Regions from separate parts of the Streptomyces sp. NPDC127098 genome, predicted to be linked through region 3. Evidence: riboswitches for the same ligand, from Rfam matches in the RefSeq annotation. Region 3 holds a riboswitch; each other region holds the start of a gene.
What was found. Region 3 has a riboswitch for S-adenosylmethionine ahead of ACFWI8_RS06085 (peroxidase-related enzyme). Riboswitches for the same ligand answer to the same signal wherever they lie in the genome.
Positions count from the first base shown of each region.

Region 1: it holds a riboswitch for S-adenosylmethionine, as region 3 does, so the genes downstream of both, thrC (threonine synthase) here and ACFWI8_RS06085 (peroxidase-related enzyme) in region 3, are expected to answer to the same signal.
Region 2: it holds a riboswitch for S-adenosylmethionine, as region 3 does, so the genes downstream of both, ACFWI8_RS09880 (aminotransferase class V-fold PLP-dependent enzyme) here and ACFWI8_RS06085 (peroxidase-related enzyme) in region 3, are expected to answer to the same signal.

Region 1 is NZ_JBHXFJ010000069.1:29,134-38,652, reverse strand. Features, by position in the region: gene ACFWI8_RS30680 (MoaD/ThiS family protein) at 445-720, opposite strand; gene thrC (threonine synthase) at 717-2,006, opposite strand; SAM riboswitch class I at 2,024-2,192, opposite strand; gene ACFWI8_RS30670 (glucosyl-3-phosphoglycerate synthase) at 2,522-3,487, shown strand; gene ACFWI8_RS30665 (trehalose-6-phosphate synthase) at 3,662-5,083, shown strand; gene ACFWI8_RS30660 (serine hydrolase domain-containing protein) at 5,306-6,562, opposite strand; gene otsB (trehalose-phosphatase) at 6,628-7,452, opposite strand; gene ACFWI8_RS30650 (DUF3263 domain-containing protein) at 7,672-7,941, opposite strand; gene ACFWI8_RS30645 (SIS domain-containing protein) at 8,027-8,986, shown strand; gene ACFWI8_RS30640 (ROK family protein) at 9,122-9,519, shown strand, end outside.
Region 2 is NZ_JBHXFJ010000011.1:1,041-10,559, forward strand. Features, by position in the region: gene ACFWI8_RS09875 (helix-turn-helix domain-containing protein) at 1-780, shown strand, start outside; gene ACFWI8_RS09880 (aminotransferase class V-fold PLP-dependent enzyme) at 1,054-2,355, opposite strand; SAM riboswitch class IV at 2,514-2,630, opposite strand; gene ACFWI8_RS09885 (UdgX family uracil-DNA binding protein) at 2,729-3,370, opposite strand; gene ACFWI8_RS09890 (acetamidase/formamidase family protein) at 3,586-4,980, shown strand; gene ACFWI8_RS09895 (tetratricopeptide repeat protein) at 4,997-5,515, opposite strand; partial or broken gene ACFWI8_RS09900 (nucleoside deaminase) at 5,498-5,965, opposite strand; gene ligD (non-homologous end-joining DNA ligase) at 6,108-7,136, shown strand; gene ACFWI8_RS09910 (dihydrolipoyl dehydrogenase family protein) at 7,169-8,611, shown strand; gene ACFWI8_RS09915 (hypothetical protein) at 8,615-9,007, opposite strand; gene ACFWI8_RS09920 (ABC transporter permease) at 9,055-9,519, opposite strand, start outside.
Region 3 is NZ_JBHXFJ010000006.1:5,566-15,084, reverse strand. Features, by position in the region: gene ACFWI8_RS06090 (ABC transporter substrate-binding protein) at 1-459, opposite strand, end outside; gene ACFWI8_RS06085 (peroxidase-related enzyme) at 498-1,631, opposite strand; SAM riboswitch class IV at 1,734-1,842, opposite strand; gene ACFWI8_RS06080 (TIGR03621 family F420-dependent LLM class oxidoreductase) at 1,962-2,915, shown strand; gene ACFWI8_RS06075 (N,N-dimethylformamidase beta subunit family domain-containing protein) at 2,930-5,206, opposite strand; gene ACFWI8_RS06070 (hypothetical protein) at 5,200-5,562, opposite strand; gene ACFWI8_RS06065 (hypothetical protein) at 5,681-6,196, opposite strand; gene ACFWI8_RS06060 (TetR family transcriptional regulator) at 6,247-6,834, opposite strand; gene ACFWI8_RS06055 (SDR family oxidoreductase) at 6,925-7,758, shown strand; gene ACFWI8_RS06050 (SDR family NAD(P)-dependent oxidoreductase) at 7,772-8,509, shown strand; gene ACFWI8_RS06045 (XRE family transcriptional regulator) at 8,569-8,808, shown strand; tRNA gene ACFWI8_RS06040 (tRNA-Gly) at 8,895-8,968, opposite strand; gene ACFWI8_RS06035 (hypothetical protein) at 9,111-9,326, shown strand; gene dcd (dCTP deaminase) at 9,280-9,519, opposite strand, start outside.

The sequences.
Region 1 (9,519 bases), on a different contig from region 3:
TGCTGGCCCTTTCACGAGACCGCACTTCGCGGGCCCGGGTCAGACCTCTCAGACCCAACCCCCGGGCGGTGTGGGGGTGTGCGCCGGAACGCGTCGACCGCCGCTGAATGTATCTGGACGGACGCCCAGTGCAACAGGCCATTCGAGAGAGAATTCTTGGCACGACAGAACGGGCAAATGCCGTATTTTAGCTGAAAGTTGAATCAATCACCATGGCTTTATCGCCCCAACCCGACAATTCGTACGTCGATTTTCGGCACAATATTTGCGCCAGCTGTCGCGAATTCATATGCGGCTGGCATCGGCCGGGGGCGACCCGGGGCTCACTCTATCGCCACCGGGACGGCCGACCGCCCCGAGCCGGACGGGCTCGGGGCGGTCGTGGAGCGCGTGTGGAGCTGGGGATTCGCGGCGGTAAAGGCCACTTACCGGACAAACGGAGGATCAGCCTCCGGCGACGGCCGGAATGATCGACACGCCCGCGCCGTCCGGCGTCGGGGTCAGCAGCCCTTCCGTGAAGCGAACGTCGTCGTCGTTCACATAAACGTTGACGAACCGACGCAACCGGCCTTCGTCGTCCAACACCCGGGCGGCTATCCCCTGGTGGTTGCGGTCGAGGTCGGCCAGCACCTCGGCCAGCGTCTGCCCCTCGGCCGTCACCTCGGACCGGCCGCCGGTGTACGTGCGCAGGATGGTGGGGATTCGGACGGTCACGCTCATTCCAGGCCAGCCTCTCGGAAGGAGTCCAGGGTGGGACGGATGGTCGCGGTCGGGCCGGTGTCGGCGGCGACCGCGTCCAGGGTCTTGAGACCGTCGCCGGTGTTCATGACGACGGTGGTCAGCGAGGGGTCGAGGGTGCCCTCGGCCAGCAGCTTCCGCGCCACGCCGAGCGTCACGCCGCCCGCGGTCTCGGTGAAGATCCCCTCGGTCCTGGCCAGCAGCTTGATCGCCGAGACGATCTCCTCGTCCGTGACGTCGGCGACCGCGCCGCCCGTGCGGCGCGCGATGTCCAGCACGTAGGGGCCGTCCGCCGGGTTGCCGATGGCCAGCGACTTGGCGATGGTGTTCGGCTTGACCGGCCTGACCACGTCGTGGCCGGCGCGGAAGGCCTGGGAGACCGGCGAGCAGCCCTCGGCCTGGGCGCCGAAGATCCGGTACGGCTTCTCCTCGACCAGGCCGGTGGCGATCAGCTCCTTGAGCCCCTTGTCGATCTTGGTGAGCTGGGAGCCCGAGGCGATCGGGATGACCAGCTGGTCCGGCAGCTGCCAGCCGAGCTGCTCGCAGATCTCGAAGGCCAGCGTCTTGGAACCCTCCGCGTAGTAGGGGCGGAGGTTGACGTTCACGAAGCCCCAGCCCTCGCCGAGCGGGTCGCCGATGAGCTCGCTGCAGAAGCGGTTGACGTCGTCGTAGCTGCCCTCGATGGCCACCACCTGGCCGCCGTAGACGGCCGCCATGACCACCTTGCCCTGCTCCAGGTCGTGCGGGATGAAGACGCAGGAGCGCAGGCCCGCGCGGGCCGCGGCGGCGCCGACCGCGCCGGCCAGGTTGCCGGTGGAGGAGCACGAGAGGGTGGTGAAACCGAAGGCGCGCGCCGCCTCAAGCGCCTGTGCGACCACTCGGTCCTTGAAGGAGTGGGTCGGGTTTCCCGAGTCGTCCTTGACGTAGAGCGGGCCGGTCACGCCGAGCTCGGCGGCCAGCCGGTCGGCCTTCACCAGCGGGGTGAAGCCGGGGTTCAGGTTGGGCTTGCTGGCGACGTCCGCCGGCACGGGGAGCAGCGGCGCGTAGCGCCAGATGCTCTTGGGGCCGGCCTCGATGCGCCGGCGAAGGCCCTCGGGGTCGCCGCTCGGCAGGTCGTACGCGATCTCGAGCGGCCCGAAACAGGAGGCACAGGCGAAAATCGGGCTGAGCGGGAAGCGCTCGCCGCACTCCCGACAGGAGAGCGCTGCGGCGGGGCCGAGATCGACGGCTGCGGTGGGTGACGAGTCGGCTGTGGTCAGCACGGACATGGCTATGGAGGCCCTTCTCCTCATCTTCCCCGGGGCGACTCTCGCCTCAGGCCGGAATTGGCACCTTCCCCACCGGGAGCCTCGCCCGGGCGCGGTCGTCACCGACCGTCACTCCGCGTCACGAGAACCGGCGGAAGGGTTGCCGGGGCTTCAACGGGCCGTTCCCTCTGCCCCTCTGGATGAGCTCTATGCGATTGTCGGCGCGTCCCCCGATATGCGGAGGACACCTGCGCTGTTCGAGACTGTAACCGACGCCCCCCAGAATGGCCCGGGCCGTCCGATACGCGAGACACGAGGAGACACGGGAGACAGTGGGCGATCCGGGAGACAGCCGTGCACTGACGCGGGCCTGAGGCCGTCCGCGGCGACCGGGAGAAGTCGGGCCGGAAGCGGACCCACCGAGAAACATGGTCTCGGCGGATTCGGGTACGCCGGTATAGGGCAGATACGGCCAAACGATGCAATGGTGGCCAAACAAGATCTAATACGGCCGAACGCGAACAGGAGCGACATTCGTGCTGGAAGAGGCAGAGGAGTGGCTGAGCCGCCGGTCCTGGACCGCCGCTGACCGCCCGCTGCCGCGGCTGTTGAACGCGAAGCGGGCAGCAGGGGCGGCAGGGAGCATCAGCGTGGTACTCCCCGCGCTGAACGAGGAGGCGACCGTCGGTGCCATCGTGGAAGCGCTCCGGCGCGACCTGATGGAGCGCGTGCCGCTCATCGATGAACTGCTGGTGGTGGACTCCGGGTCCACCGACCGCACCTCGGAGGCCGCGGCAGCGGCGGGCGCGAAGGTAGTGCACCGCGATGAGATCCTGCCGCGGATGCCGACCGCCCCGGGCAAGGGCGAGGTGCTGTGGCGCTCGCTGATGGCGGCGAGCGGCGAGATCATCTGTTTCGTCGACGCCGACCTGCGGGAGTTCGACTCCACCTTCGTCTCGGGCATAGTCGGCCCCCTGCTCACCGACCCCGACGTGCAGCTGGTCAAGGCCATGTACGACCGGCCGCTCGGCGACAAGCCGGCCGGCGCCCACCAGGGCGGCCGGGTCACCGAGCTGGTCGCCCGACCGCTGCTCAACCTGCACTGGCCCCAGCTGGCCGGCGTGGTCCAGCCGCTGGGCGGCGAGTACGCGGCGCGCCGCTCGCTCCTCGAGCGGCTGCCGTTCCCCGTCGGCTACGGCGTGGAGCTCGGCCTGCTGATCGACACGCTGAACACGGCGGGCCTGGACGCGCTGGCCCAGGTCGACGTGGGGGTGCGCAAGCACCGCCACCAGGACGGGCAGGCGCTCGGCCGGATGGCGGCGGCGATCATGCGGACCGCCCAGTGCCGGCTGCCGGGGTCCGTGCTGCCGATGCGGCTCGACATGACCCAGTTCGACCGCGGCGAGGAGGGCGGCTTCCTGCCCCGCACCCACCTGATCAACGCGGAGGAGCGGCCGCCGATGTCCACCATCCCCGAGTACGCGGCGCGCCAGGCGGCGTAGCCCCGGAGCCGGGTCGTCGGTTATGCGGTGTCCCCCGCCCCGGCCGGGGCGGGGGACACCACGCCGTGCGGGGCGGGCGGGCGTGACGTGTCGCATGTTTCGCCCGCCCCGCGCCTGGCTAGCCTCGGAAGTGCACTCCTCGCCCTTACACCTCGACCTCCCCAGGGAGTTTCGATGACCACCGAAGTTCTGGTCGCGTCCAACCGCGGCCCGGTCAGCTACTCGGTGGGGGCCGACGGCTCCCTCACCGCGCGGCGCGGTGGCGGCGGGGTCGTGTCGGGTCTGATGGCGCTCGGCTCCCGCGCCGGCACCTGGGTCTGCGCGGCGCTCGGCGACGGCGACCGGGCCGCCGTCGACCGCTTCGGCGCCACGCTGCCGGCCGCCGACACGGACGGCCAGTCGGTCCGGATGCTGCGGATCCCGCCCGCCACCTACGACGCCGCCTACAACGGGGTGGCCAACTCGGTGCTGTGGTTCGTCCACCACCTGCTCTACCAGACGCCGCTCGAGCCCGTCTTCGACGAGGCGTTCGAGGAGCGCTGGGCCGGCTACGAGGCCTACAACACGGCCTTCGCGGAGGCGCTCGCCGAGGAGGCGGGCGAGGGCGCCGCCGTGCTGGTACAGGACTACCACCTGTCGCTGGTGCCGCGCATGTTGCGCGAGCGCCGCCCCGACCTGCGGATCGGCTTCTTCGCGCACACCCCGTGGGCGCCGCCCGAGCTGTTCCGGGTGCTGCCCGACCCGATCGCCCGCCAGGTGCTGCTCGGCGTCCTGGGTGCCGACCGGGCCGCGTTCCACACCCGACGCTGGGCGGACGCGTTCGCCGCCTGCTGTGCCGACCAACTGGGCGTCGGGCTCTCCGGCGACGTGGTGGCGCACGAGGGCGGCACCACCAGGCTCGGGGTGCACGCGCTCGGCGCCGACGCGGACTTCCTGCGGGAGCGGGCGTTCCGCCCCGACGTGGACGAGCGGCTCGCCGCGCTGCGCGCCGAGATCGGCGACCGGCGCACCATCGTGCGGGTCGACCGCACCGAGCTGTCGAAGAACATCGTGCGCGGGCTGCTGGCCTACCGGCGGCTGCTGACCGACCGGCCCGAGTGGCACGGGCGGGTCACCCACGTCGCGTTCGCCTACCCGTCCCGGCAGGACCTGGCGGTCTACCGCGAGTACACGGCCGAGGTGTCGCGGGTCGCCGAGGCGATCAACGTGGAGTTCGGCACGGCCGACTGGTCCCCGGTGCTGCTGCATGTCAAGGACGACTTCGCGCGCTCGCTCGCCGCCTACCGGCTGGCCGACGTGGCGCTGGTCAACCCCGTCAGGGACGGGATGAACCTGGTGGCCAAGGAGGTCCCGGTGATCTCCGAGGAGGGCGTGGCCCTGGTGCTGTCCCGCGAGGCCGGCGCCGCGGCCGAACTCGGCGAGGACGCGCTGCTGGTCAACCCGTACGACATCGCGGGCACCGCGCAGGCCCTGCACCGGGCGCTGACCATGCCGCCCGACGAGCGGGCCAGGCGCAGCGAGCGCCTGGCCGCGGCGGCCACGGCGCTGCCCCCCACCGACTGGTTCCTCGACCAGCTGTCCGCGCTTCAGGCCTGACGGCCCGGGGACCGGCCGCCGCCGGGCTCGGCCGGCGGCACCGGACGAGGCGGCTTCGGCAGCGGCTCGGGCGGCGGCGTCGGCTCGTCGGGTCCTGGCGGCATGGGCGGTTCGGGCCCCGGCCGCGGCAGCGGCCCCGGTTCCGGCGGCGGCTTGGGCGGCGGCGGGACGGGTTCACGGTCGTGGTGCGTCACCCACCCCGGGTGCCCCCACCGGGCGGAACTAACCGCAGACCGCGCGGTCGATCATGGCGACCGTGGCCTCCGCCTGCTCCAGGAAACGCTCCTGGTCACCGAGCCGGGTGGTGAAGACGGCGGCGGCGGCCGACACCTCGCCGTCGGGCGTGACGGCGGCCTCGGACGAGGTGCCGAACGAGGTGCCGCCGTGGAACCAGACCCCGGCGTCGCAGCCCTCGGCCGGCCGCCAGGCTATGCCGAGCCCGTATCCCGCCCCGGGCGAGCCGAAGTCGGCCGGCACGGTGGTGCGCATCTGCGTCAACTGCTCGGCCGGCAGCAGCGTGCCGTCCATCAGGGCCCGCAGGAAGGTGTTCATGTCGCTCGTGGTGGAGACGATGCCGCCGTCGGCGCCGCCGCCCACGGAGAGCGTGGTGTCGGTGAGCTCCTCCTGGCCGGGGAACTGCAGATAGCCGGTGGCGGTGGGCTGCGGCACGTAGGAGGAGGTCCGCATGGTCATGGTGTGGCGCAGGTCGAGCGGCTCGATGATCCGCTCGTGCGCCTCCTGCTCCCAGGGGTGCCCGGTGGCCCGCTCGATGATCATGCCGGCCAGCACGTAGTTGGTGTTGGAGTACGCCCACCGCGTCTCGGCGCCGGGATCCCGCGCGTCCGGCAGCCAACCGGGGGCGCGCGTCATCGCCAACGCGACCTGTTCCTCCGGCGTCTGCGCCGTGAATCGTTGCGCGAGATAGTTCTCGGGCGTCAACTGGGCCGGGTCGGCGAAGAGGATGTCCGTGTAGTTGGCCAACCCGCTGGTGTGCTGCAGCAGGTTACGGAGCGTTATCCGGCTTCCGTCGTTGCCGTTGCCCGTGACGACGCCGGGCAACCACTCCTCCACGGTGTCGTCGAGGCTCAACGTGCCCTCGGCGACCAGCTGGAGGGCGACCACGGCCACAAAGGTCTTGGTGTCGCTGCCGATCCGGTAGTACGCGTCGAACGGCACGCTGCCGCCCTCCTCCAGGTCGGCGACGCCCGACCTGGCCTCCCGGTCCCGGCCGGCCGCGTCCCGCGCCTGGACCACCAGACCGCTGGCACCCGTGTCGCGCACCGCGTCGGCGTCCCGCTGCAACTGGCCGCGGCCCGCGCCGCCCACGTACTCCCCCGGCACGGCCTGCGCCCAGGCCCCCGGGCCCAGCACGCTGGCCGCGCCGATCGCCCCGATCCCCGCCACGGCCAGGGCCGCCCTGGCCCACGCCCCGTGTCCGAACCGCCTGTTGCTCCCGCTGACCCCGCTGTTCCTCTTCATGGCTCAAACGCTACGGAGCGTCAGCTCCGGGCACGATCCAGCCAGCACGTGTCCTCGGGGTAGTGCTAGCCCCCCATCGCGTCGGCCAGTTCGCCGAGGAACGCGGCGAGGCCGGCCGGGCCCGGCACGGTCAGGTCGGTCGCCTCGGCCAGCCGCGGCACCTCGGCGCTGCCGCTGCACACCCGCAGCCCGGGCACGTCCGCCGCCCGCAGCGTGGCGACCGCCTCGAAGGCCGCCAGGTCACCCAGGTCGTCGCCCGCGTACAGCACGGCGCCGGCGTTCTTCTCCCGGACCAGCGCGGTCAGCGCCGCGCCCTTGTCCATCCCCGGCGGCCGCAGTTCGAGCACCTGCCGACCCGGCTCGACGACGAGGCCACGGGAGGCCGCGACCCGGTCCATCGGCTCGCGCAGGGCGGCGAACGCGCCGTCCGGGTCCGGGGCGCGACGGGTGTGCAGGGCAAGGGCGTTGCCCTTGTCCTCCAGGTGCGCGCCGGTACGCCGGGCCCAGGCGTTGACCTCGAGACGGGCCGCCGCGATCCCGGGGTGCGGCGGCGGCACGCTGAGCTCGCCGGTCGCCGCCTCCCAGCGTTCGGCGCCGTAGGCGCCGAGCACCACGAGCCCGGCCAGCTCCGGGTGCGCCTCGAAGCCGCCGAGCCGCACGGCGACCTCGGCCGGTCGCCCGGTGACGATCGCCACCGCCGCCACCCGGCCGGCCAGCCGTGCCAGCGCCGGCACGGCGTCCGGGTGCGCCCTGGCCAGCGCCGGGTCCTCGACAATCGGCGCCAGCGTCCCGTCGAAGTCGAACGCCAACAACGCCCGCGCCGGCGCCCCTACGATCGCCCTCAGGCCGGCCCGGCCCTCATCCGTCCGCGGTTCGGGAAGGTTGCCCATGCGGCGACCATACCGGCCGGACGCGGCCGTCCTGCTCGCCCCCACGAACCGGACGTGGCCGTCCTGCTGGCCCTCCCGCGCCGCCGGACACGGCGACGCCGCCGGGCCGCCGGACACGGCGACGCCGCCGGGCCGCCGCGCCGTCGGGGCGAAGCCCGGCGCGCGCAGCGCGCACCGCGCCAGCGGAAGCGGGGCGGGTGGGCGGGGGCGATAACCCGGTCAGCGCGTGGCCCGCTGGCGGGCGCGGCGGGCGCGGAGGCGGTTGATGGTGACGGGGTCGTGGGCCAGCGCGGCGGGGTCGTCGAGGAGGGCGTTCAGCCGTTGGTAGTAGCGGGTCGGGGAGATGCCGAGCCGCTCCCTGATGGCCCGCTCCTTCGCGCCGGCGCGCGGCCAGGAGGCGCGCTCGACGGCGAGGATCGCCCGGTCGCGGGCGGACAGTCCTTCGGCGGCCTCGGCGGCCTCGTCCCGTCCTTCCCCCTCTGTCCTCACCCGGGCATTTTATGCCGGGCCTCGGACACTCGGCCCCTGGGTAGTGCGTTACCCGAGGGAACGCCGCCGCGTGTGAGGAGTCCCGATGTCCGTCACCGAACCGACCGTCACCGAGCGGGAGACAGCGACCCAGCCGGACTGCTGGCGGCGCGCCGAGCGCGACGCGCGCACCGCGTACGCCGGTGGTCTCGCCGACGCGCTGCCGCGCCCCGGCGAGCGCGTGGCCGTGACCGGCTGCGGCACCTCGTGGTTCGTCGCCCAGTCGTACGCCGCGCTGCGCGAGGCCGCCGGGCAGGGCGAGACGGACGCGTTCGCCGCCTCCGCGTTCCCCGTCGCCCGCGGCTACGACCGGGTGGTGGCCGTCACCAGGTCCGGCACCACCACCGAGGTCCTCGACCTGCTGGCGGAGTTGCGGGTGCGGCGGCCGGGCGCGCCGGTGCTCGTGCTCACCGCAGACCCGGCCTCGCCGGTGTTGCGCGCCGCCCGGCACGTCGTCGTGCTGGACTACGCGGACGAGCGGTCCGTGGTGCAGACCCGGTTCGCGACCACCGCGCTGGCGTTCCTGCGCGCCGCGCTGGCGGCGGCCGGGCCGCTGCCGCTCGGCGTGCGGTCGCTGGCCGAGGCCGCCGCCGACGCGGAGTCGGCGCTCGCCAGGCCGCTAGACGCCGCCGTGGTGGCGGCCGAGCAGTGGACGTTCCTCGGGCAGGGCTGGGGTCACGGCCTGGCGCTGGAGGCCGCGTTGAAGCTGCGCGAGGCGGCCGGCGCCTGGACGGAGGCGTATCCGGCGATGGAGTACCGGCACGGCCCGATCGCGGTCGCCGCGCCGGGCCGGGTGGTGTGGTCGCTCGGGGAGCTGCCGCCCGGTCTGGTGGACGAAGTGCGCCGCACCGGGGCGCTGTTGGTGCCGGGGGACGGGCTCGACCCGATGGCCGGTCTGGTCCGCGCCCAGCGGCTCGCGGTGGCCGTGGCGGCGGCCCGTGGCCTGGATCCCGACCGGCCGCGTCACCTCACCCGTTCCGTCGTTCTCCCGCAGCGAAGCGCGTAGTGGACTAGACCTCTCGGGGCGTCTGGGGCGAGACTTGCGCCTGTGAGCCTCCCCCAAGACGGCCGGCGAGCCGGCCAAGTCGCCGCAGAAGCCCACGACTCCTACGTGCTCGCGCTCGACGTGGGCGGCACCACCATGAAGGCCGCGCTGACCGGCCCCGACAACGTCCCCCGGTTCGAGACGCGTCGGCTGACCGGCTCGGGCGCGGGGCCCGACGACGCCGTGGCGGCGATCCTGGACTTCGCCGGCGAGTTGCGGGCGATCGGCGAGGAGCGGTTCGGCGGTCCGCCGGCCGCCGCCGGCGTCGCGCTGCCCGGCATCGTGGACGAGGCGGCCGGCGTCGCCGTCTACTCGGCCAATCTCGGCTGGCGCGACGTCCCCTTCCGCCGGCTGCTGAGTGAGCGTCTGGGCGGCGGGATCCCCGTCGCCGTCGGGCACGACCTGCGGGTCGCCGCCCTGGCCGAGGGGCGGCTCGGCGCGGGCGTCGGCGTCGACCGGTTCCTGCTGGTCGCGCTCGGCACCGGCATCGCCGC
Region 2 (9,519 bases), on a different contig from region 3:
CACCTGATCTGCCTGGTGCCCGAGGGCGACGAACTCGCCGACCGGCTGCGCGCCCTGGTGGCCGAGCGGCCCGGGTACGCGCTCGGCCTCAGCGCGCCCCAGCCGGCGCGGGCCACGGCCGAGGCGTACGACCAGGCCAGGCACGCGCTGGCCATGGCCCGGAACACGCCGGAGCGGGTGGCCGGTTACCGGGGCCAGGGCCCGTTGGAGCGGCTGCTGCCGCAGCCGGCGGCCCGGGCCTGGGCGCGCGCCTTCCTGCGGCCGCTCGACACGGTTCCCAGGCAGGCCGTCGACGTCACCCGGCTGGCGTTGAGCTTCCCCCGCGCGGGCGTGGCGCGGCTGCTCGGCATCGGCCGGAACACCGTCACGGCACGGCTCGGGGAGGTCGAGCGCGCGCTCGGCCTCGATCTGCGGGACGTCGGCGCCCGGGCCTCGCTGGCGCTGGCGCTGGCGGTCGCCGCGTCGTCGGCCGGCGACGGGCGGGGGTCACCGGCCCCGACGCTGGATGAGCTGCTGCGGACCCCGGCGGCGACCGCGTGGGCCACGGCGCTGCTCGCTCCCCTGCGGCGGCCCGAGCACCGCGAGCTGTTCGCGACCCTGCGGGCCTGGATCGACGAGAACGCGGACGCGCGCCGTGCCGCGCACCGCCTCGGGATCAGCAGGAACACGGTGCGAGCGCGGCTCAGGGTGACCGAACGGCTGCTGGGCCGCGACCTGTTGAGCACCGGGGCCGGGATCCACGACCTCGTGCACGCGCTGCGCTCGACGGGGGCGACCTGACCCGGCGCCGGGTGCGTCGTGCCCAGTCGCCGGCGGCGGCAGGGCGGCGTGCACGGTGGTGGGGGTGTTTCGCACCTTCTAGCTTTGTGGTGCGACGGCGCCGCTCAGCTCACACCTCGGGGGAGGGCTGAGCGCGCCGGCCAGGGGGAAGATGCCCGGGCGCGGCCTGCGGGCGCGCCCGGGCAGACGAGCCCGCCCACCGACCGGAGGGCCGTGGCGTCCCGGCGCGGAAGACCGCGCGTCGGCCCCTCGCACTCCGTCCCTTCGGGGCCTTCAACCCGCCAGGGTTGAAACCGCGTCGACGAGCCGGGTGACATGCTCCCGAGGGGTGCCGGCGCCGAAGCTGACGCGGAGCGCCTGGAGCGGTCCGTCGCACTCCTCGGTGGACTCCGCCGAGGCGCCGAGCAGCCTGCGGACCAGTGGCTGGGCGCAGAACATCCCGGAGCGCACGCCGATGCCGAAGCGCTCCGAGAGCTCCACCGCGAGCTGCCCGTTGTCGTGGCCGGCCACCGTGAAGGAGGAGACGGCGACGCGGTCCGCCGCCGGCCCGAACAGGGACAGTTCCCTGACCGCCGGGATCTCCGCCAGCCCCTCGCGGAGCAGGGCGAGCAGCGCCTGCTCGTGGGCGACCAGCGTCTCGTGGCCGGCCTCGGTGAGGGCACGGCAGGCGGCGGCGATGGCGAAGGCGCCGATGACGTTGGGCGAGCCGGCCTCGTGCCTGGCCTCGTCGTCGGCCCACTGGACGTGCACGCCGCCGTCGGCGCGCCGGTTGACGACGCGGGTGGCGCCGCCGCCGGCCAGGTAGGGCGCGGCGGTGGCGAGCCAGTCGGCGCGGCCGGCCAACACGCCGGCGCCGAAGGGGGCGTAGAGCTTGTGACCGGAGAACGCCACCCAGTCCACGTCGAGTCGCCGCACGCTGACCGGCCGGTGCGGGGCCAACTGGGCGGCGTCGAGCACGATCCTGGCCCCGTGGCGGTGTGCGGCGGCGGCGAGTTCGGCGACCGGCCACAGCTCGCCGGTGACGTTGGAGGCGCCGGTGACGCACAGCAGCGCCGGTCCACCGGCCTCGGGGCGGGCCGCGAGCGCCGACTCGGCGATCTCGACGGCGTGGCGAGGCGAGTGCGGGGCGTCGAGGTAGGTGACCTGGTGGCCGTGGCGGGCCCACGGCAGCAGCGCCGCGTGGTGCTCGGTCTCGAAGACGAACACCCGGGTGCCGGCGGGCAGTGCGGCGGCCAGCAGGTTGAGCGAGTCGGTGGTGGAGCGGGTGAAGACCACCTGGTCGGCCGGGCGACAGTCGAGGAACCCGGCGACGGTCTCCCGGCTGCGCTCGAAGAGCTGGGTGGAGAGCCGCGAGAGGTGCCCGGTGCCCCGGTGCACGCTGCCGTAGTACGGCGCGTACTCGGCCACCTCCTCCCAGACGCGGCGCAGCACGGGCGCGGACGCCGCGTAGTCGAGCGCGGCGTACTCGATGTCGCCGCCGCTGGCGAGCGGGGCGCGGACGCCGGCGCTGAGCACGTCGAGGCTGGCGGGGGCGGCGGTGGTGCTGGGGGCGACGGGGGCACAGCTGGTGGTCATGAGCACGTCTCCGTGGGCAGGCGCGCCCGACGGCCTCGCGGGTGGCCGTCGGCGCGAGAAGGCGGGTAACGAGAGAAAGGGGGAGGGTGAAGGGAAGGAAGACGAGGGGGGAGCGTGACGCTCTACCGCATTCGCATTCGCACGAGGGAGCTCCTTCTGGGCCGCACTTGCCGCGAGCCCTGCTGCTCGCGACCCGGTCATCACCCGGGGCACCCCGCCACGACGGAGGGTTGCCGGACAGCGGGCCGGGGCCGTGGTCGCTGTCACTCGTGACCTCGCCGAGGATTCTGGCACAGGGCTCGCCCGCGCGCCCGGGGTGTCTCACTCCTCGGACGAGCCCTGGGCACGCGGCCGCTGACAGGAAACCCGGTGGTCAGGCCCCCGCCAGGGCGCGGGCGGCCACCTTCAGGTCGGCGACCAGGCCGGCGTAGGCGGCCTCGCGCTCCGCGTCGTCGGCGCGCAGCACGGCCGACGGATGGATGGTGGCGACCACCGTGTCCGCGCCCTCGCCCGACCACGGCAGCCGTGTTCCGCGCTGCCTGGTCACCCGGAACGAGGAGCCGAGCAGCGCCTTGCCCGCGGTGGCGCCGAGCGCCACGATCACCTCGGGTTCGATCAGGCGGAGTTCGGCGGTGAGCCAGGGCCGGCAGGCGGCCGCTTCGCGCAGCGTCGGCGGCTTGTGGATGCGGCGCTTGCCCCGGGGCGCGAACTTGAAGTGCTTGACGGCGTTGGTGAGGTACGCGTCGTCCGGGTCGATGCCGGCGTCAGCGAGCGCCCGGTCGAGCACCCGGCCGGCCGGACCGACGAAGGGCGCGCCCCGCCGGTCCTCCTGGTCGCCGGGCTCCTCGCCGACCAGTACCAGGCGGGCCGTCGGCTCGCCGGCGCCGAACACAGTCTGGGTGGCGTCGCGGTACAGCGGGCAGCCGTGGCAGTCGGCGGCGGCGCCGCGCAGCTCGGGCAGCCCGGCGCCTTCCGGGACGTAGGGGCCGGCGTCGTAGGACTCGGGTTCCGACACCGCCCGCGAGTACCCGGCCGGCGGCGAAGCATCCCCCGGTGCGCCCCTCGTTTCGGTGGTGTGTCCCCGGGCACCGCCGGACGGCCGGCGTGTTACCTGCGGGTAAGAAGCATGGGTCGATCACAGACAGCCGCCGATGAGGGCCCGAAGCTCACCTAGGGTGACGGCTGGCCCGGGGCGGACCGCTCGTGCCCGGGCGGAACAGGAGCCCCACCATGAACACCCCAGAAGAGCACGCCGCCACCGCCCGGGACACGCTGATCGCGGCCCTCGGCCGCCGCCGCTTCCTCCAGGCCGCCGGCGCCGTGACCGCGGCCGGCACCGCCACCGGCCTCACGGCCGCCGCCCCGGCCGCGGCGGCGGCGCGCGGCGCGGGCGCCGGATCACGCCCCGGCCACCCGCGCGAGATCCTGCAGCCCCACCGCGGTCCCATCCACGGTCGGCACTACCTGCCGTCGCTCCCCGACCAGGTCCGCTGGGGCTACACGCCGGCCGTGGACAGCGAGCCGGTGCTGCGGATCCGCTCGGGCGAGACGGTGACCGTGGACTCGCTCTCGCACGAGGGCCTCCTCGAGGACCAGGGCCGCGACCCGGTGGCCTTCTTCGGCGGCCACGACGTGCCCCGCGGCCAGGTGCTGAGCGACGCGATCGCCATCGCCGCCGAGTACGACCGCACCGAGCGCGACTTCGACGCCGACGGCCCGCACGTCATCACCGGCCCGATCCAGGTGGCCGGCGCCGAGCCCGGCGACGTGCTGAAGGTGGAGCCGCTCTCGCTGCTCCCCCGCGTGCCGTACGGCGTGATATCGAGCCGGCACGGCAAGGGCGCGCTCGGCCGCCGCCCCGACGGCTCGGCACCCGACGGGATCACGCTCGACGAGGTGATGCCGCCGGTGGCCACGGACGGCCGCCCCGGCGGCGACCCGGCCGAGTACGGCAACGTCTCGGTGTTCACGCCGGTGCGGCGCGGCCGGGACGGCGCGCTGAACGGGGTGCTGCCGCTCGGCTCGCGGCGCGGCCGAGAGGTCACGTTCCCGCTGCGGCCGCACATGGGCACGATGGGCGTGGCCTTCGCCGAGGCCGCCGCGCTCGACGACCCGGCGCTCAACTCCATCCCGCCCACGCTCGGCGGCGGCAACATCGACATCAACCTGCTGCGCGAGGGCGCCACGCTCTACCTGCCGGTCTTCGCCGAGGGCGCCCTCTTCTACACCGGCGACCCGCACTTCGCCATGGCCGACGGCGAGGTCGCGCTGACCGCCGTGGAGGGTTCGCTGCGCACGACGTTCCGGCTCACCGTCTGCAAGCCCGGCTCGGGCGACGCGCCCTCGGTCGCCTTCCGCTACCCCTTCGGCGAGACCGAGGAGGCGTGGCTGCCGGTGGGTCTCTCCGACCCGGACGGCAGCCAGGGCGGCCAGATCGGCGACCTGGACATCGCCATGCGCCGGGCCGTGGTCAACGCGCTCGACTTCCTCGAACACGACCTGGGCATGGACCGCGCCACGGCCTACGCCTACCTCTCGGCGGCGGCCGACTTCCACATCTCCCAGGTGGTCGACCGCACGGTCGGCGTCCACGGCGTGATCCCCAAGGACCACTTCGGCGAGTGAGCGGGAGCCGCCCGGCCTACCCCGCGGTGGACGGCTTCCCGGCGAGAGCCCTGGCGTAGGTGGCCATGGAGCGCTGGTAGCGCGGCAGGTGGGGGGCCAGGGCGGTGAGGGCGACGGAGACGGCCTCACGTTCACGGCCGACGTCGGTGAGGGCCAGCGCGAGGATGGCGCGGACGGCGTCGTCCAGGACGTCTGAGGTGCGGGCCAGCTCCGCGGTCAGCAGTGCCACGCTCTCCTCGGGGCGGCCGAGGTTCCGCAGCGAGCTTGCCAGTTGGCAGACCGCGCGGCGCCGCCGCACCCCGGTCAGTCCCAGGGCGAGCGCCCGCCGGTACTCCGGCACGGCGCGCTCCGGCTGGCCGGTGGAGTCGTGGGCGCAGCCGCGCTCGAACGCGGCGAGCGCGCTGTCCTCGGGAAGCTCCGCCGCCAGGGCCTCGATCAACGCCCGGAACTCCGCCTCGTCGTGCTCGTCGATCGAGAGCCACGCCTGGGCCACCCGGCGCTCCCAGTTCGGCTCGCCATGGAAGGCGAGGTGCAACTCGCGTACTTCCTCGGCCAGTTCGAGCACCGGGCCCTCGACCGTCACACCCGGCGCCACCTCGGGGATGGGCAGCGTCCGAACCGGTGGCGCCGGGACACCCAACGCGCCCAGCCACTCCCCCAGTTGTTCGGACGAGCTGGCGTAGACGACCCGCCCGAGGCCGACCCAGGCGTGTGCGGCCGCGCACATCGGGCAGTGCTCACCCGAGGTGTAGACCGTCGCGGCCGCCCGCTCGGCGGGGGTCAGGTTGGCCGCCGCCCAGCGGGCCAGCGCGAACTCCGGGTGCCGGGTGTGGTCGCCGCCGGCCACCCGGTTGTGGTCCTCGGCCAGCGCCGTCCCGTCGCCGTCCACCAGCACGGAACCGAACGGCTCGTCCCCGGCCGCCAACGCCTCGGCGGCCAGCTCGACGCAGCGTCGCAGATGCCGCAGGTCGGCCTCGTTCACCATCGTGTCCTCCCGCTTCCCTACCCCGCGCCTCGGCGCGCGGCGGTCAGGATACGTCGCCGCCCTGCGCCGTTCGAACGGAAAACGGGCAGCTCGGCGGCGTCCCGGCGGCCGGGCCCGCGCCCCGCCCGCCTCTACTGGGGGCATGGAACGGGAGCGGAGCCCGCTGGCGGGCGTGCCGGACGCGGTGGAGCCGATACTGGCGGTCGACGGCGAGCCGCCGACCGGGCCCTGGGGCTACGAGTTCAAGTGGGACGGCTACCGCTGCTGCCTGTGCGCGGGACCCGCCGGCCGCACCCGGCTCACCAGTCGCAACGGCCACGACCTCGGCGCCACCTACCCGGAGCTCGCCGGCGTCGTGCCGGAGGCGCTCGGCGCGCGGGGCGGCCTGGTACTCGACGGCGAGATCGTCGCCCTCGACGAGGCGGGCCGCCCGGACTTCGGGCTGCTCCAGCGCCGCCACCAGCGACGGCCGGCCGCCGGCCTGCTGGCCCGGGTGCCGGTGACGTACTTCGCCTTCGACGTGCTGCGGGTCCACGGGCGCCCCCTGCTGGACGAGCCCTACCGCGTCCGGCGGGAGCGGCTCGCCGACCTCGGCCTCGACACCGCGCCCGGGATCGCGGTGCCGCCGCACTACACGGGCGAGGAGATCGAGCCGGCGCGGCTGGTGGACGTCGCCCGCGAGCACGGCCTGGAGGGGGTGATCGCCAAGCGGCTCGACTCCCGCTACCTGCCGGGGCGGCGCTCCCGGCTGTGGGTGAAGAAGGCGCTGTTCACGGCCAGGGAGGTGGTGCTCGGCGGCTGGCAGCCGGGCGAGGGCAGGCGCGGCGGCACCATCGGCTCGCTGCTGCTCGGCGCGCACGACGCCACGGGCGCGCTGCGGTACCTCGGCCGGGTGGGCACCGGCTTCAGCGAGGCGGTGCTGGCCGACCTGGGTGCCCGCCTCGCGCCGCTGGCGCGCGCCACGAGTCCGTTCGACGAGCCGGTGCCGCGCCCGCACGCCCGCCGCGCGCACTGGGTCGAGCCCCGGCTGGTCGGCGAGGTGGCGCACCGCACCTGGACCGCAGACGGCCGGCTGCGCCACCCGGTGTGGCGCGGGCTGCGCCCCGACCGCGAGCCGGCCGAGGTCACGTTGCCGGCGCGGCCAGATGAAGATCGGGAAGGGAGCGCCTAGCGTGGAACGGTTGAACGAGACGGGAGTTGAAGATGAGTGACGACGCCAACGCCGCCCACGACACGTACGACGTGATCGTGATCGGCGCCGGGCCGACCGGCGAGAACGTCGCGGACCGAACGGCTGCGGCCGGGCTGCGCACCGTGATCGTGGAGAGCGAGCTGGTGGGCGGCGAGTGCTCCTACTGGGCGTGCATCCCGAGCAAGGCGCTGCTGCGGCCGGCGGCCGCGCTGCGGGCCGCCAGGTCCGTGGAAGGCGCCCGCCAGGTGGCGGGCGAGCGGCCGGTGGACGCGGCGGCGGTGCTCGCGCGGCGCGACTCCTTCGTGGGCGACTGGCGGGACGACGGGCAGGTCTCCTGGCTGGACTCGGTCGGCATCGAACTGGTCCGCGGCCACGCCCGGTTGGACGGCCCGCGCCGGGTCGTGGTGGGCGAGCGGCGGCTGACCGCGCGGCACGCGGTGGTGGTCTGCACCGGCAGCCGGGCGGTCGTCCCCGAGCTGCCCGGGGTGGCGGCGGCCCGGCCCTGGACCAGCCGGGAGGCGACGGCGGCGAAGCAGGTGCCGGGGCGGCTGGCCATCGTCGGCGGCGGCGTGGTGGGCGCCGAGATGGCGGCGGCGTGGAGCTCGCTCGGTTCGCGCGTGACGCTGCTGATGCGCGGGGAGCGGCCGCTGCCCCGGATGGAGCCGTTCGCCGGCGACCTGGTGGCCGACGGGTTGCGGGAGGCGGGCGTCGACGTGCGGCCCGGGGTCTCGGTGACCGGCCTGTCCAGGGGCGACGGGCCGGTGGAGGTCGCGCTCGACAGCGGCGACTCCGTGACCGCTGACGAGGTGCTCTTCGCCACCGGCCGGGCGCCGCGCACCGACGACCTGGGGCTCGAGACGGTCGGCCTGGAGTCGGGTTCCTGGCTGGACGTGGACGACACCCTGCGGGTGACGGGGGTCTCCGACGGCTGGCTCTACTGCGTGGGCGACCCCAACCACCGGGCGCTGCTGACCCATCAGGGCAAGTACCAGGCGCGGATCGCCGGGGCGGCGATCGCGGCCCGGGCCGCCGGCGAGCCGGTGGACGACACGGCCTGGGGCCCGTTCGCGGCCACGGCGGACCACGCGGGGGTGCCGCAGGTGGTGTTCACCGAGCCCGAGGTGGCCTCGGTCGGCCTGACCGCCGCCGCGGCCGAGGCGGCCGGCCGTCGCTACCGGGTGGTCGACTACGACCTCGGCTCGGTGTCGGGCGCCGCGCTGTACGCGGACGGCTACCGGGGGCAGGCGCGGATGGTGGTGGACCTGGACGACGAGCGCCTGCTCGGCGCCACCTTCGTCGGTCCCGGCGCCGGCGAACTGCTGCACGCCGCCACCATCGCGGTCACGGCGCAGGTCCCGGTCTCCCGCCTCTGGCACGCGGTCCCCGCGTTCCCCACGGTCAACGAGATCTGGCTGCGGCTGCTGGAGACCTACCGGGACCAGCCCGCGGCCTAACTCCTAGCCGCCCGCGTAGGGGGCGCAGAGGTCGCGCATCTGGTCGTCCCAGAACTCGCTCCACTCCTCGGCGGCCTCGCAGAACGCCGTCATGGCCTCCTCCTCGGGGTCGGCGGGCTCGGTCGCGGGCGGGGGCTCGGCGGTGGTGGGGTCGGGCTCGGGCTCCGGTTCGGCGGTCGGCTCCTCCTGGCGCGGCTCGGGGACGGTGGTCGTCAGCCCCTCGTCCGGCAGGGGGTCGGTGATCTCCTGGTCCGGCTCGGGCGCCTCGGGGGTGGCGTCCGTGGTGAAGGCGGGGCGCGGCCCCCGGTCGGGTTCGAGCGAGTCGGCCGTGCCGCACCCCGCCGCGCCCACGAGCGCCGCCGCGACTATTCCCAACGTCCTCTGCCGAGCCCGCACTTGTTCCCTCCGCACTGATCGTCCGGCGTGTGGTGCGGACCACTCTCTCAGACGCTCAGCCGGGGGTCGGCGGCAGCCTGGAGAACGTCGGCAAGGGCGTTGGCCACGATATACACCGCTCCCAGGACAAAGGTGACGCCGGCCACCGCGGGGAAGTCGGAGACCGGCACCGACGCGCCCAGGTAGCTGCCGAGTCCCGGCCAGCTGAAGACGCTCTCCACCACCAGCACCCCGGCGAACATGAAGCCGATCTGCAGACCGCTCATGGACAGCGCCGCGTTGACCGAGTTGCGCACCACGTGCCGCAGCACGACGGCCCGTTCGGTCAGCCCCTTGGACCGGGCGGTGCGCACGTACTCGGCGTCCAGCGTGGTCAGCAGGCTGGAGCGGAAGACCCGGCCGATGGCCAGCGCGGGCCCCACCGCCAGGGCGAGCCCCGGCAGCACCAGGTGCCGCAGCGCGTCGCCGGCCAGCGCGGGGTCACCGGTCAACAGGCCGTCGAGCACCAGCAG
Region 3 (9,519 bases):
CCAGGCGGTGGCTACGACCACGGGGATGCCGAAGGACTCAAGCTGCTCGCTGGCCTCCTGCCAGGCCCCGTTGCGGGGCAGGATGAAGACGTCGGGGTCGAGTTCGACGACCGACTCGTAGTTGATCTCCTGGAGGTCCTCGCTGACCACCTCGTCGTCGGCGATGCCCAGGTAGGGCAGGCGGGTCTGCGAGACCCGGTCGAAGCCCACGACCCGGTCGCCCGCCCCGATGGCCTGGGCGAACTCGTTGCCGTAGCTGTTCAGGACGACCGCGCGCTCGGCGGGCCCGTCGAGCTCCACGGTGCGGCCGACGTCGTCGACGACGGTGAGCGAGCCCTCCCGGTCGCCGCCGCTCTCCTCCGCCGTGTCCTCGGTGGTGACGGTCCCGCAGGCGCCGGCCAGGAACACGACGGCGGTCGTGGCGGCGAGCGCGGAGATCCGGGGCAGGCGTTCTCTCATGACGTTTTCCTTACGAGTGGTTCGGGGATGCGGGGTGGTCAGGGCCAGTAGGGGTCGCCGAGGCTGAGCATCAGCCGGTTCGCCCAGGCGAAGAAGGAGGTGGCCGCCACCAGGTCGGTCAACTCGACGTCGGTGAGCCCCTCGGCGCGCAGCCGGTCCACGTGGGCCGTGGTGGCGCTGACCGGGGTGGTGGCGAGCGCCGCGGCGAACTCGACGATCGCGGCCCAGCGGGAGTCCTGGCCCTCGGCCAGCGGCGCGGTGCGCGGCGGCACCCAGTCGGCGTCCCTCCCCAGCGAGACCCCGAGCAGCCGGTCCACGTCCGCCGGGCGCTTGGACATCTGGGCGGACTTCCGGGCGTGCACGGAGGCGCAGTACACGCAGTCCGTCACCTTGCTGGTCGCCGCGGCGGCGAGCTCGCGCTCGGCGCGGGGCAGGCCCTCGACGGTGGCGAAGATCGCGGCGTCCAACGCGGTGCGGGCCGCCAGGACCCTGGGCAGCCGGGCCAGCAGCCGGAAGTACTCGCCGTTGGTCTTGCCCCGGAAGGAGTCCTCCTGTTCGGCGGTCAGCTCCTCGGTCGGCACCGGCGCCACCCACGCCGTCCAGGACAGCAACTCCCTGGTGTACTCGACGGGCCGCGCCCGCCCGTTGGACGCCGTCCGCGCGGTGCTCTTGACCCGCCCGCGCCCGGGCGTGGCCCGCCCCGGCCGCGCCGCCACGTCCGGGCCGCGCCCCTCGAGCAGCCGCAGCCCCTGGATCGCCCGCGCCTGGAACGCGGTGAACGCCGCGACCTGCGAGATCGCCACGATCTCGTCCGGCGACCACCCGGCCGCGGCCAGCCGCTCCAGATCCTCGCGGGTGGCCAACGCCGGCGAGACGGAGACCAGGTCGACATGGGCCGCCGCCGCCCGCAACGCCGGGTCCTCGGGAAGCTCGTCCCCCCACAGCGCCGGATCGCCGCCCCGCTCCGCGTGCTCCTGAACCAGCTCCGCCACGCCGTGCCAGCGCGCGGCCAACGCGGCCAGGCCACGCCGCACCGGTACCTCGTCGCCGAACAGCGCCTCCCCGGCCTGCTGGGCCCGCGCCGCCACCAACGGCTTGGTGCCGCGCGCCGCCTCGACCCCCTCCCCGAGACCGGCCAGCCGCCCGATGTCGTCCTGCTCCGTGGTGCCCATGAACTCCGCCTCGCCGTGCCTGCTCACTGAAGGCCGAGGCACGGGCAAACCGCTCGGCCGTCCACATATCAAGACGGAGTTCTCGCTATTCGAGAGCTCACCGGAGCACGCTTGCCGCATCACCGCAGCCGGGTCGTCTCCCCGGGGGCACCCCACCGTGCAGGAGGGTTGCCGGCCAGCTAGCCGGGGCTTCACGCTGGCACTCTTGACCTGCGCGGAAACGTAGCCGACGAAAACGCCCCAGAGAACCCGCTGTCCGCCATATGAGACATGCGTCCACGGGCCGGGTGGCACCTGGTCCGCGCCTCACATCTCCGACACGATGACGCGATGCGTCCCTTCCGCTTCCTCACCGTCGTCGGCGAACAGCACGACGGACCCGGCCTGGCCGCCTTCGCCCGCCGCGCGGAGTCGATCGGCTACAGCGCCCTGGTGATCCCCGACCACCTCGTGGCCCAGTACGCCCCGGTCCCCCTCCTCGCCGCCGCGGCCGCGGCGACCGAGAGGCTCCGCGTCGGCACCTTCGTGTTCAACACCAACCTGCGGCACCCCGCCGTCCTGGCCCAGGAACTCGCGACGCTCGACCGACTCTCCGGCGGACGCCTGGAGATCGGCTTCGGAGCCGGCTGGAACAAGCCCGAGCACGACGCGATCGGCATCCCCTTCGAGCCCGTCGCCACCCGGGTCGCCAGACTCACCGAAGCCATCCGGGTCCTCAAGGGCTGCTTCGCCGACGAGAGGTTCACCTTCGCCGGCGAGCACTACACGATCACCGACTACGACGCCCAGCCCAAGCCGGTCCAACGCCCGCACCCGCCGATCTTCGTCGGCGGTGGCGGAAGGCGACTGCTGACGCTGGCCGCCAGGGAGGCGGGGATCGTCGGCCTGGCGCCCCGGCTCGGGAGAAACGAGCAGGGCCTGCCGACCCTCGACGCACCGAGCATCACCCTCGCCGCCACCGAGGAGAAGATCGGCTGGATCCGCGAGGCGGCCGGCGACCGTTTCGCCGAGCTCGAACTGAACAGCTACCCGACCGGCGGCCCGATGGTCCTCACCCACGACGCCAGGGGCGAGACCCGCAGACGGGCCGACCAACTCCGCGAACGCACCGGCGTCGAACTCACCGCCGAGGAGATCGCGGAGTCCCCGCACGTGTTCATCGGCTCCATCAGAGAACTCACCCGCAAGTTCGTCGACCTGCGCGAACGCCTAGGCATCAGCTCCTTCCTCCTCGACGACATGGAGACCTTCGCCCCGATCGTCGAGGAGCTGGCGGGTCGCTGACGGCCCCGAGCACGTCAGGTCAACGGCTCGATCGGCTCCGGGGACGCGAACCGGCGCAGGACGTTGCCCGTGAGGCGGGAGACGTCGTTGTCGTAGCCGTTGTGCGCGAGGCTGCCGGCCCAGGCGATGGAGCCGGTCGAGAAGACCGCCCCGTTCCCCGCCGTCGTGAAGTACACGACGTCGGCCCGGACCTGGAAGGAGTCCGTCCCGCCGAGACCGTCGAACGGGAAGAGGATCTCCTCGGCGACGAGCGGGTAGTTGTCGGAGTGGCGGCCGGCGCTGGTGGCGAGCAGCCGGGCGTGCGCGGGGGTGCCGAGCGACAGGTCGTACCGGTCGCACTCGTGGCCGGCCGCGCCGCCCCCGACCAGCCCGTGGTCACCGATCACCCGCACGTCCTCGAGACCCCGGGTGATGAAGGCGACCTCCGGGTCGGCGAAGTCGGCGAGGGTGGCATACGGCGACGAGCGGTCCATGCCCTCGGTCGTGAACCCGACCCCGAACAGCTTCTGCGGCGCCCGCCCCCGGTTCCGCCACAGGCCACCGCGCTCCGGGGTGAAGGCCATGTGCAGCTCGCCAGGACGGGCCTGCCAGGCGCGACACCCGCTCTCGCCCTTCCGCACCTCGATCAGGTGCGGCTTGTCGGGGTGCTGGCTGGTGACCCAGTAGAAGCCGTTGGCGCCGAGGTACATCGCCCGCCCGCCGTCACCGAGGTAGCGCTCCCAGGCGTCGAGCATCCGCGCCGTGTAGTACTCCGGGTGCGTGCCGGTCAGCACCACCCGGTACCTGCCGAGCAGGTCCGCGCCCTCCCGGTGCAGGTCCTCGTCGGTCGCCACATCGAAGTCGACCCCGGTGCCGGTCAGCCAGTCGACGATGTGCAGGTCCGCCGGGAACTGCCACAGCGAGCCCGTGGCGTGCCGGAAACCCGGCCGCATCGTGACGATCGGCCGCAGCCTGCTGGACACCGCGACGCCGCTGCCGTCGGAGTGCAGGTCGTAGGTGGACAGGCCGAACTCGGGGTGTTCCTGCAGGTGCAGGTCCGCGGCGGCGATCACCGAGGTGTGCCCCATGATCGACTGCGCCACCGGCACCTCGGGCAGGATGTGGTCGTTGGCGTACGCGAGGTAGCTCATGGTGGGGAACAGCAGCAGCACCCGCGAGGTCGCCGTGGACCGGGGCGGGAGTACCCAGAACGGGATGTGGTCGACGTGCCCGCCGAGCCGCACGCGCAGGGCGTACACGCCGCTCGCCAGGCCGTCGGGCACCACCAGCCGCACGTCGGTCTCCCAGCCGGCGTCCTCCAGCGCGTCGTCGTGGAAGTGCAGGGCGCCGTACTGCTCCGGCGCGTGCCGGTAGTTCTCCTCCTGGCCCGTCCAGTTCCAGCCCGTCATGCCGCGGTAGGGCGCGTTGTGGCAGCGGCCGTGCCAGCCGTTCGGTCCCGCGTCGGCGCAGTGGTCGGAGGCGACGCCCGACGCGCCGATCTCCGCGCCGAAGTCCCATCGGGCCAGCAGCCCGGCGGCCGGCCGCTCGCCCCGCGCGAGGGCGGCCACGGTCGCGTCGTCCGGCGCCCGGTCGAAGACCGCCGGCGAGTCGAGCTTGCCGTTGAAGTGACCGGCCGTCGTGGCCCTGCCACCGTCCCAGCACGCGGCGAGCACCACCGGGGCGTCGGCCCGCCCCGGCGACGCGGCGCCGGTGCCCGAGCCGGTCACCTCGGCCGCCAGACCGGCCGCCGGGCTCCACAGGCTGTTGACGGACGTGAGCGTGGGGACCGCGGCGATCCGGGTGGTCCCGCCGTCCCAACCGGCCGTGACGGAGTACCAGATCCACGGCAGCAGCGGCGCGTCGGCGGCCGTCTCGTGCACCGTGTCGCCGTCGCCCAGACGCAGCGTCAGCAGCCCGCCCCGCAGGCCGAGCCACCAGCCCGTCCCCGTCGCGGCGTCCCACCGCGACAGGAGGGTCCCACCGTCGACCTGAGGCGTGGTCGGCTGCGCGAACACGTGGAGCCCTCCCGACGCGCCGAGCGCCAGGCCGCCCCCGTCCTCCACCAGCACGGCCGATCCGGTCCGGATCTCCTGCCGGCGGGCGGGATAGCGGCCGGTGGCCGGAGTGTCGACCACCTCCTCGGAGAAGCCGGGGCCGGCCGGGTTGGTGTCGCCGTTGCGCAACCGGACGACCTCGGCCTCGAACTCGCCGGGCTCGTCACAGCTGATCCGGAACTCGATCGGCTCACCTGGCGCGACCGACAGCCGATCCGCGTAGCCGGTCACCGCGGGGCGCGGGACGTGGATCACCACGCGGACTCTCCCGCCGCGGCGGAACGCATGTCCGCGACCCGCTTCAGGAAGACGGCGTGCATCGCCTCCGCCTCGGTCCGGTAGGGCCCGTCGTCGAGCACGACGGGAGCCTCGCCACGCACCCCGGCGAGCGCCCCGACGCGGTACTCGTGCCAGGGCCGGACCGCGACGATGACGTACTTCCCCGGCAGCGCCGCCCGGCGCTGGTAGCGCAGCACCCGCTGCAGGGCGTCACTGTGCGGGCCCGCCGGGTTCGCCGCGTGCTCGGCGATCACCTCGTCCGTGCACAACCGGACCGCCCTGGCCCGCGCACCCTTTTCGAACAGCTCGTAGACCTCGAGTTGTCTGTCTCGCATGGCTTCCACTACCTCGCTCCGGGAGCGCCAACGATAAGCAGCGCCCCCACCGGCGACCGGGGTGTTTCACCCCTGCCATGCCTCGCACTCACCTGGACGGCCGCGGCGCGCCGTCCGGTCAGAGCCGACCGCTGTGGCGCAGCCGGAGCCGGCGCCGGGGATGCGAACGCAGCACGGGGTGGAGGTCCCAGCCCTGCTCCGAGGCGACCCGCAGGACGTAACCGGCGCCCGCGCCCCGGAAGTAGTGCACTCCGAGGTCCAGATCGCGCTGGAGACCGTGGGAGGTCTCCACCCGCCGGGTCTTCCCGGCGATGTGACGGTCCACGCGCGCCCGGTAGTACGCCGAGTCGCCCTCCCGCACGAGCGCCACCGGGGTCACACACCAGCGGGGGATGAACGGCACCCGGACCAGCATGGCGTCCAGCACCCGTGTCGCGCCGTCCTCGGTGCGCGGCAGCACGTAGACGACCAGTTGGACCACCGCGGCCACGCCGTAGAAGCAGGCCATGAGGGCGATCCACACCACCCACCACAGCGGCAGGAACACCAGGGTCAGGGGGAACAGCAGCAGCCAGCGCGGCGCGGCCGGCCGGACGGGAAGCGGTCTCCAGGCAGGATCGTCGTAGTCAGGCACGGACGGTGTTCTCCCCCGGGTTCGTCATGGTGCTCGACGGCGTGCCGAGTCTACGCCCGGCCCCGGGCGTGCTCGGGTTGGGCGAGTGTGGCCACGGCGGTGACCACCGCGGCCCTGCGCCCGGTGGGGGAGTCGTGGCCGGTCTCCGTCCGCAGCGCCTTCAGCGACCAGGAGGCGGTGTCCCAGCTGATCACCAGTGCGATCACCATGGCCATGAGTTCCAGGGGTGGGATGTCGGCGCGGACGCGGCCTGCTTTCTGAGCGGCTTCGACCGCGGTGACGTTCCGGCGGTACTCCTCGACCTCGGCGTCGATGGGCTGTTGCCGTTCGAGCCCCGCCCACAGGTACAGCCGCCGTACGTGCGGCCGTTGCTGTAGCCGGTCGTACAACTGGCCGGCGTAGTCGGGCAGGTTGCCGGCGTCGATCGCGACGGCTGCCGCCAGCTCGGTCATGCTCTCGGCGACGACCTTGTCGAACAGCTCCTCCTTGGTCCCGAAGTGCATGTAGATCGACCGCTTGTTGGCCTGGGCGGCGTGGGCGATGCGGTCGATCCGGGCGCCGGCCAGCCCGTGTGCGGCGAACTCGTCGACTGCCGCCTGCATGAGGCGTCGCTTGGTCTCGGTGGCGTCGGGTGGCATGCGCTCATCGTACATAACCATCCAGATATTTACACGGCACCGGTCTCGGGGTATGAATATATCCAGTTAGTTACATGGGAGGAGCAAGACATGACGCAGACCTGGTTCATCACCGGCACGTCCTCCGGCTTCGGCCGCCACCTCACCGAACAGCTGCTCGCACGGGGAGACCGGGTTGCCGCCACCGCGCGACGCCCGGAAAGCCTCGACGACCTGGCGGCCCGCTACGGCGAGCGGCTGTGGCGGTCCCGTCTGGACGTCACCGACACGAGCACGATGCGCCAGGTCGTGGACCGCGCGTTCGCCGAACTCGGCCGGATCGACGTCGTCGTGTCCAACGCCGGCTACGGGCTCTTCGGGGCCGCCGAGGAACTCACCGACGAGCAGATCGACCGCCAGATCGCGACCAACCTCACGGCCTCCATCCAACTCGCCCGCGCCGCCACCCCGCACCTGCGCCGCCAGGGCGGCGGGCGGTACATCCAGATCGCCAGCATCGGTGGCCAGGTCGCCTTCCCCGCGATGAGCCTCTACCACGCCACCAAGTGGGGCATCGAGGGGTTCTGGGAGTCGGCCGCCGCCGAACTCGCGCCGTTCGGCATCGGCGTGACGGTCGTCGAGCCCGGCGTCTCGCGCACCAACTTCGGCGCCGGCGGTGCGGTCCTGGGCGCGCCCCTGCCCGAATACGCCGACGGCCCCTCAGGCCAGTTGCGACGCGTGCTCTCCGGCGAACTGCCCCCGCTGCCCGCACCCGGTGACCCCGCGAAGATCGCGGCGGCCATCATCGCCTCCGCCGACCAGGCCGAGGCGCCGTTCCGCCTCACGCTGGGCTCCGACGCGTACGCGCTGGCGACCGCGGCCCTGCGCGACCGCCTCGAAGCCCTCGAAGCGGGACGAAGCCTCGCCCACTCCACCGACCACTGAAGGGAAGCCCGCCATGTTCGACTTCACCGGCAAGACCGTTCTCATCACCGGAGCCTCCGGCGCACTCGGCACCACCCTGGCCGCCCGGTTCTCCGAAGCCGGGGCCAACACCGTCACCGCCGCCCGAACCGGCTACGACCAGCTCGCCGCCCGTCTCCCCGGCCCCTCGCTCGGTGTGCCGCTCGACGTCACCAGCGAGTCGGACTGGACCGACGCGATCCACCGGACCGAGGCCCACTTCGGGCCACTGGACATCCTCATCAACAACGCCGCCTACCTGCGCGTCGGCACCGTGGAGAGCATCCCGCTCGACGAGTTCCAGCGCGTGCTCGACACCAACCTCACCGGCGCCCTCCTCGGCATCCGCGCCGCGGCCCCCTCGATGCGCGCAGCCGGCGGCGGCGCGATCGTCAACATCAACTCCGTCGCCGGCCTCGCGGCCGCCCCCGACCTCGTCGCCTACAGCAGCAGCAAGTGGGCACTGCGCGGCCTCATGCGCGCGGCCGCCAAGGGACTGGCCCGCGACAACATCCGCGTCAACTCCGTCCACCCCGGCATCATCGAGACCCACCTCGCCTACGGCCCCGACGGCAACGCACTCGTACCGGTGGACGACTTCGCCATCCCCCGCAACGCCACCCCCGACGAGATCACCGACTTCATCCTCTTCGCCGCCTCGGACCAAGCCCGCTTCGCGACCGGCTCCGAACTCATCGCCGACGGCGGCTTCACCCTCGGCCCCCTCACCTGACCGTCCCCCGGGCTCGCAACGCACCGGCCCGCCGGGCGTCGGCGGAGAAGCGGGAGGCGATGGACCGGCTTGTCGCCGAGGTGCGCGCCCACCGCCTCGCGGAGATCCGGCAAAAACAGGCGCTGATCCAGCGCGCCGTCGCCGCGGCCATGGAGGGCTCCGCTCCGCGGGTGTCGGCGATCGAGCATGGTGACATCGACCGTGCCGAGTTGGCGACGCTCCGGTCTTACGTAGAAGCTCTCGGCGGACGGTTGCGCGTGGTCGCGGACTTCGGTGACGCGGAGTTCACGGTTGCCTGACCGCTCTGGCAGGCGGCTCGTACATCGGTCTGGACAACACAACGGCCCAGGCTGGGGATCATGTCCCTGACCTGGGCCTTAACCACTGGAGCGGGCGACGAGAATCGAACTCGCGCTCTGAGCTTGGGAAGCTCATGTTCTACCATTAAACTACGCCCGCCGGGAGCAGCCGTGGTGGCTGTTCGCCGGGGTCAGCTTACCGCATGTGGGGGCCGGCGGGGTACGCCGGAGTGGCTGCGGGGGTGGTGTCGGTGTCTTCCCCTAGGGTGGCGGTCGTCATCCGGAGCAGGGAGAGGGAAGCGTTGCAGGCAGCCTTCGAAAGCGTCACCGTGGTCCGCTGTGCCGAGGGGCACGTGTTCAGTACGTCGCGGTTTCCCTTGCAGCAGTTGGGGAGTGAGCGGATCGGGCCCGGGCGGTTGTTGCGGTGTCCGCGGTGTGCGCGGTTGCGGAACGTGGTGCCGGTGAAGGGCGTCACGTCCGGGTTCGGTGGAAGTTCAGGTAGGAGCGGGACGGCGTAGGGCCGCGCTGGCCCTGGTAGCGGGAGCCGACCTCGGTCGAGCCGTAGGGGTGCTCGGCCGGGGAGCTCAGCCGGAACAGGCAGAGTTGGCCGATCTTCATGCCGGGCCACAGCTTGATGGGGAGGGTGGCCATGTTGGAGAGCTCCAGCGTGACGTGGCCGGAGAAGCCGGGGTCGATGAAGCCGGCCGTGGA